2 regions of the Clostridium sp. DL1XJH146 genome follow, and region 1 is predicted to be linked to the other one. Evidence: riboswitches for the same ligand, from Rfam matches in the RefSeq annotation. Region 1 holds a riboswitch; the other holds the start of a gene.

Region 1 (3,431 bases):
TTCTCAAATGGAATAGTATTTTTATTTACTGTAATTCCAACAGAATCTAATAAAGCTTCAGCTTCTTTTCCTGTAATATCTTTATTAGTTAAATCTACAAGTAAAAGGTGATTATCTGTTCCACCAGACACTAGTCTAAATCCGTATTTCATTAATTCTTCACCTAGAGTAGAAGCATTTTTTTTAACTTGTTCAATGTATTCTTTAAAATCATCTTTTAGTGCTTCACCAAAACAAACGGCTTTAGCAGCAATAGTGTGCATTAATGGACCACCTTGTATACCAGGGAAGATTACTTTATCAATAGCTTTAGCATATTCTGCTTTACATAGTATAGCTCCACCTCTTGGTCCTCTTAAAGTTTTGTGGGTTGTAGTTGTAACAAATTCTGCATAGGGAACTGGTGATGGATGGGCACCTGTTGCAACTAAACCAGCAATATGAGCCATATCTACTAATAAGTATGCGCCAACTTCATCAGAAATTTCTCTTAATTTGGCAAAATCAATTTCTCTTGGGTATGCACTAGCACCTGCAACAATCATTTTTGGTTTATGCTCTAAAGCTAAGTTTTTTAAGTTTTCATAATCAATTCTTTCAGTTTCTTCAGATAAACCATAAGAAACGAAATTATATAATATACCAGAAAAGTTTACTTTGCTACCATGAGTAAGATGTCCTCCATGAGTAAGATCCATTCCTAAAACTGTATCACCAGGTTCAAGCATAGCCATATATACTGCCATATTTGCTTGAGACCCTGAGTGTGGTTGAACATTTGCATGTTCTGCACCAAATAGCTCTTTCAGTCTATCCCTTGCTAAATCTTCTGCTTTATCTACAACGAAACATCCACCGTAATATCTTTTGTTTGGATATCCTTCTGCATACTTATTAGTAAGTACTGACCCCATCGCTTCCATTACAGCCTTACTTGTGAAGTTTTCAGATGCAATAAGCTCAATATTATCATGTTGTCTATTTTCCTCTGCACAAATAATTTCATAAAGTTCATTATCTTGTTTTATAAGGTTTTCAAAGTTCATTATAGTCACTCCTAAATTTAGTATTATTTTTTATATTTTTTAGTGTAGAATTTTTTACTAATAACTTTTGCAGCTACAAATTTTTTGCGTATTTTGATTTGAATATGAGTTTCCAGTGCAGTGTATTTAAAATCAATAAGAGCAAGGCCTATTGCTTTCCCAACTGTTGGGGATAAATATCCCGTAGTTACAACACCGATTTTTTCATCATTTGAATATACTTCATAACCATGCCTTGGAATTCCTTTGCCAATTAATTCAAAACCTATAATTTTACGTTGAAGTCCTTCTTTCTTTTGCTTTGTAAGAGCATCTTTTCCAATAAAATTGTCTTTATCAAGTTTTACAAAGAAACCGAGATTAGCTTCAAGAGGAGTTATGTTTTTTGATAATTCATTTCCGTAAAGAGGAAGAGCAGCTTCGAATCTTAGGGTATCTCTACATCCAAGTCCTGCTGGTAGGATGCCATATTCTTCACCAGCTTTCATTAAAGCTTCCCATATTTTTTCAGCATTTTCATTTAAGGTGTATATTTCAAAACCATCTTCACCAGTGTAACCAGTTCTTGATACTAAACACTCAGCTCCAGCAATTTTAACTTTGTCCATAAAGTAGAAGAATTTAATTTCTTCAAGATTAACATTAGTTAACTTTTGAAGTATATTTTCAGCTTTTGGTCCTTGAATTGCAATTTGAGATATTTCATTAGATTTGTTAGAAATCGTTAAGTTATAGTTTGCTTTGTTATCAACCATCCATTGATAGTCTTTTTCTATATTTGCAGCATTTATCACTAGAAGAAAGTTATCATTGCTATGTTTATAGACAATAAGGTCATCTACAACACCACCATTTGGGTAACACATAAAGGTATAAAGTGTTTGATTATTATTTAGGTTACTTAGGTCGTTTGTAATAAGATTTTGAATAAAATCGAAACTTTGTGGCCCTGTGATTTCAACCTCTCCCATGTGTGATACATCAAATAGTCCAGCAGAAGTTCTAACTGCTTCATGTTCTTTTTGAATATCTGAATATTGTACTGGTAGAGCCCAGCCAGAGAAATCAATAATTTTCCCCATATACTTTTCATGCATATTAAACAAGGCAGTCTTTTTTACATTTTCCATTTTTGTAATCCTCCTTAAAAAATTGTAAATTTATAAAAATATATTTTTATAACAAAAAAAGGAATATAACAGGCGCAAAACAAACCTGTCATATTCCTCTGTATTTTTACCTGAGAGTTTTAATACTTAATAAAAAAAGTACCTTTCACCTACGGCGCCACTTAGTGGACTTTCCAGAGTTCCATCCATAAACGATATTTTTGCCTGAAAGTTTCTAAGCTAATTTGACAGTTAACTTATTGCTTCTTCGGCTATCTACTAAAAGATATCTCACGTTTACTTCCTTTGGAGAACTATAATAATTATTAAAATTATAACTATAATATATTATTTTGTCAATATAATAATTAATGTAGAATTTTGTTGATAATTTAATTTTTATTGATGATTTGATTTATTTTGTTCAATAGTTTAGAATTATATTGATTTTGAATTAATTAAATAATTAAACCTGAATTGACTATTGAAAAATTAAGTCAGGCTTTAGAAAAAAGTTTTGATAAAGATAATATTGAATTAAATAGTATTTACGAGAAATATTCTTCATGGGAATAGGGATATGGGCAGACACCTATTTTTCAAATAGAGTATCATAAATAAGGTGACTATGAATATGCTATTTTATGTGACTTAAAAGACAAAAAAGAATATATAGTTAAAGATAAAAGAGTCATTTTAGGAATTAGAGATTATTTTATTCCTTACACTACTGATGGGAATAGATATATAATTTTCGAAGAAGCATATATGGAAGATTGGGAGCTTGAAGAGTCATTTAAGGAAGGTATTAAAAAAGAAGAATTTTACAGAGAAGGATACAGAGAAAGTATAAATATTATAGCTTTAGATAGATTTGTTGGAGAAGTAAAAAATGAATGTGATATAATTTCTTTTAAAGAAATTTATAAAACAGAGCTTACTTCGTGGACAAGGTATTTTGGCATGGATGATGAAAAGATATATTATAGAGTTAAGAATTTTGAAAGCAAAGTTGAAGATATATATTCAATTAGTAAGATAACGTTGGAGACAGAGCTAGTAAGGTCTATAAAATTAAATGATGATGGGTTAAGTGCCTATTATAATTTATGGCACGATGTGAAAAATAGAAACATATATGAGACAAAAATTATTGGAGAAAATAAGAAAATAGTTAATGAAATTTATAATATTAATACTAGTTTTACACTAGATAATAAACGAGAAGATATTGATAGCATAATTGGGGATTACGTGATATCTAGCTTTTGGACTG
Region 2 (3,431 bases), on a different contig from region 1:
CGCCTTTTTACAAAAAAATAACTCATAAACATTCCCACTAATAGACTAACTATAATGTTTATAATCATATCAAAATTAAAGTAACTACTTTCTTGATTTAACCCCGCTATATATAGCCCTAGTAATCCTCCTAATATAACACATAGATATCTTTACATTTATAACAACATAAAAGCACATATATGTAAATATATCTCTACATATATGTGCTATATATAACATCAAATATCACACTATCTTTTATTCAGCTACTTTAACCATTCCGTCATCTTCAAGGTCTTTAAAATATTTTCTTGTTTCATTTATAATAACTCCACTTAATCCAATTAATCCAATTAGGTTTGGAATCGCCATAAGTCCGTTTACTATATCTGCTATTTTCCAGATCATTTCTAATTTTAGATTTATCAACTGTAAAAATACTCCCAGTCCAACTAAAATTATATATACTGCTCTATATAGTTTAATTCCTTTTACTCCAACTAAATACACAGTACATCTTTCCCCATAATAATTCCATCCAAGTATTGTTGTAAAAGCAAAGAAAATAAGTCCAATCGTAACAATCAACTGTCCTATCATAGCTATAGGAAGCCCACTACTAAAAGCATAATTTGTCATAGCTGTTCCTGCATATTCTGAATTCCAAGCTCCAGTCATTATTAAAACAAGTCCAGTCATAGTACAAATAATTATTGTATCAAAGAAAGTACCTGTCATAGATACAAGTCCTTGTCTTACACAAGATTTAGTTTTAGCTGCCGCTGCCGCTATTGGTGCACTACCTAAACCAGATTCATTAGAAAATACTCCTCTAGCAACACCACTTCTCATCGCAAGCATAACAGTTGCTCCAGTGAAACCACCTGCTGCTGCTGTTGTAGTGAAAGCACTCTTTACCACTAAAGCTATTGTTCCTGGTAATAAATTAATATTTATTATTATTATTATTAAAGCACCTATAACATAAAATACTGCCATAAAAGGAACTGTTTTTTCAGCCACTGATGCAATATTCTTTACGCCTCCTATAGTTACTAGAGATACCAGTACTATTAACACTATTCCTGTCAACACAATTGGAATGTTGAAAACAATTTCTGCAGCTTCAACTATTGCATTTACTTGTGGGAATGTACCTATCCCGAAGAAAGCAACTCCTACTCCAAAGATTGCAAACATCTTAGCTAAAAATCTACTTCCTAGACCTTTTTCTAAATAATACATAGGTCCACCAGCCATTTGACCATTTTCATCAACGGTTCTGTATTTTACTGCAAGTAACGCTTCAGAGTACTTAGTAGCCATTCCAAAGAAAGCAGCTACCCACATCCAAAACAAAGCTCCTGGTCCACCAAGTTTAATTGCTGTTGCGACACCAACAATATTTCCTGTTCCTATTGTTGCTGCTAAAGCTGTACATAAAGCTGCAAATGATGATACATCACCCTCTGCATCATTGTTTTTTTCTTTAGAAAATAAATACTTTAGTGCAAGTGGTAACTTTTTAACCTGTAATACCCCAAGTCTTACAGTTAGATAAAGTCCCGTACCTACTAATAAAATAAGTAACGGTGGTCCCCAAACCAATGAATCAATTTTGTTTAATACTTCCATAAACCCTGTCATTAAAAAATCCTCCCTTAATTTAATATAATGGAGGAGACAAAATTATTTTCATAATTTCTATCCCCTGTCCTTTTACCTGAGAGATTCGATAGTTAATAATACTATCTTGCTCCTTCGGTGTCTGAATAATCAGCTCTCTCCAGAGGCTCGTCCAATTACGGTTTTCTCCTAAAATAGAGTTTCCAACTAAACTGCTTATTTATATGTACCTATAACTCGTTAATTCATTGAGTTTTGGAAACGTATAGATAAAATTTCATAAAGAAACTCTTGGGATTTTCAGTTCAACTAATTATTTTCACTTATCCATAACTCGTAAATTCACCGAGTTTTGGACAAGTACAAATAAAGTTTCACATTGAAAACCCATAGGTGCCTGAAAGTTTTTCCTCTTCGGCGGATGGCAAGCCATCTCTCTCCCACAATCTTCATCCGAACACATTGTTAATTTATTATTAATAAACCATTAATAATTATATATAGATTTTCATAATAATACAAGCTTTTATACAATTTATAAATTTCCCAATTAAACAACACGCATTTAAATAATGTTCTTAATTATCGAAGTAACATATGTGTACGTATAAAAAAAGATTTTCTCACCAAAGGCAAGAAAATCATAATCACTAGCTTAAATATATCTTTTCCTTCCAAAATAACTCATACCAAATATAACAGCTAAAGCCGGCGCATAATAATTTATTACTGGATTAGTATAGTCAACTAAATATATTACACCGTAGATAATTATTAATACACCTATCAGAAGGTTTGAATATTTTTCCCATTTTATAAGCCCTTCAAGGTTTTTAATTTTTTTATCTTTGTAATTCTTTCTTAATATTTTTTCATTAACGAAGGCTAATACTAATTCCAATACTCCAACTACAAACAATACAAAAATAAATCCATTATTCATCTTTAGTCACTCCTTTTAATTTAAATAATAAAATAAGGATGATTCACTATATCAGCAAATCATCCTTATTCACAAATTTTAGACTAATTTGTGAATATTATGCTATTTCAATAAATAAATTTTATCATACTCTAAATTACATGTACCATAAAAATCTTCATCTGCACAAATATCTCTCTCAACATAATATAATTGTTCATCTTTCTCAACTATTGATTTAATGAATTTATCGCCTTCATTAAATTTAAAACTATGGACCATTGAAAATCCATCAAGTTTGCTGAAGTCTTTTTCTTGTGCTTTAACTTCCTCATTTATCAGCTGCATATCAGCCTTTCCATTTTCAATATCTTTTATTATTTTATCCAAATTATTCATTACATCACCTCATCATATTTTCATAATTAATAACTATTACTGTTTAACATTATATCATAATAAACATGTAATAAAAAGCTTACAGCTATTAAAAAAATTCTTTTTTATGCAATTTCTTCAATAAAGAATATATAAATTTCAAAATATTATAAATACTAAAAGAAGAAAAATTAGAAATTGCTTTCCCTAGTAGAAGTATTTACATTGAATAGCGGCCTTATAAAAAGAACGCAATTACCCCTGTTACTTAGCGTATCATCTTGAGAATTATTGCAAAATCATTTAGAATGGTTAATTAGGGGGTGCTACAATGAGCGTATTACAAGAAGCATTTGACAGCTTTAATAATACAACAACTTATATTTATCAATTTATTACATTTAATAATCTCAAAATAGTTATAATAGCTCTATTAATTTTTTTATTCTTTGTTTTGTTTAGAAAGATTTTCACAAGATATATATTTAGTCGTCTATTAAAAATAAGCAAGAAAACAAAAACT

The links. A riboswitch is a leader RNA that binds a small molecule or an ion and turns the genes downstream of it on or off. The one in region 1 is predicted to bind glycine.
Region 2: linked by a shared signal. The riboswitch ahead of ACVHXK_RS07880 (alanine/glycine:cation symporter family protein) and the one ahead of gcvT (glycine cleavage system aminomethyltransferase GcvT) in region 1 are both predicted to bind glycine.

The regions. Positions count from the first base shown of each region.
Region 1 is NZ_JBTVVN010000017.1:57,785-61,215, reverse strand. Features, by position in the region: gene ACVHXK_RS10035 (serine hydroxymethyltransferase) at 1-1,046, opposite strand, end outside; gene gcvT (glycine cleavage system aminomethyltransferase GcvT) at 1,070-2,176, opposite strand; glycine riboswitch at 2,273-2,355, opposite strand; glycine riboswitch at 2,359-2,461, opposite strand; gene ACVHXK_RS10025 (hypothetical protein) at 2,924-3,431, shown strand, end outside.
Region 2 is NZ_JBTVVN010000012.1:31,582-35,012, forward strand. Features, by position in the region: gene ACVHXK_RS07875 (hypothetical protein) at 1-26, opposite strand, end outside; gene ACVHXK_RS07880 (alanine/glycine:cation symporter family protein) at 241-1,629, opposite strand; glycine riboswitch at 1,684-1,782, opposite strand; glycine riboswitch at 1,981-2,061, opposite strand; gene ACVHXK_RS07885 (hypothetical protein) at 2,264-2,551, opposite strand; gene ACVHXK_RS07890 (hypothetical protein) at 2,654-2,929, opposite strand; gene ACVHXK_RS07895 (mechanosensitive ion channel family protein) at 3,240-3,431, shown strand, end outside.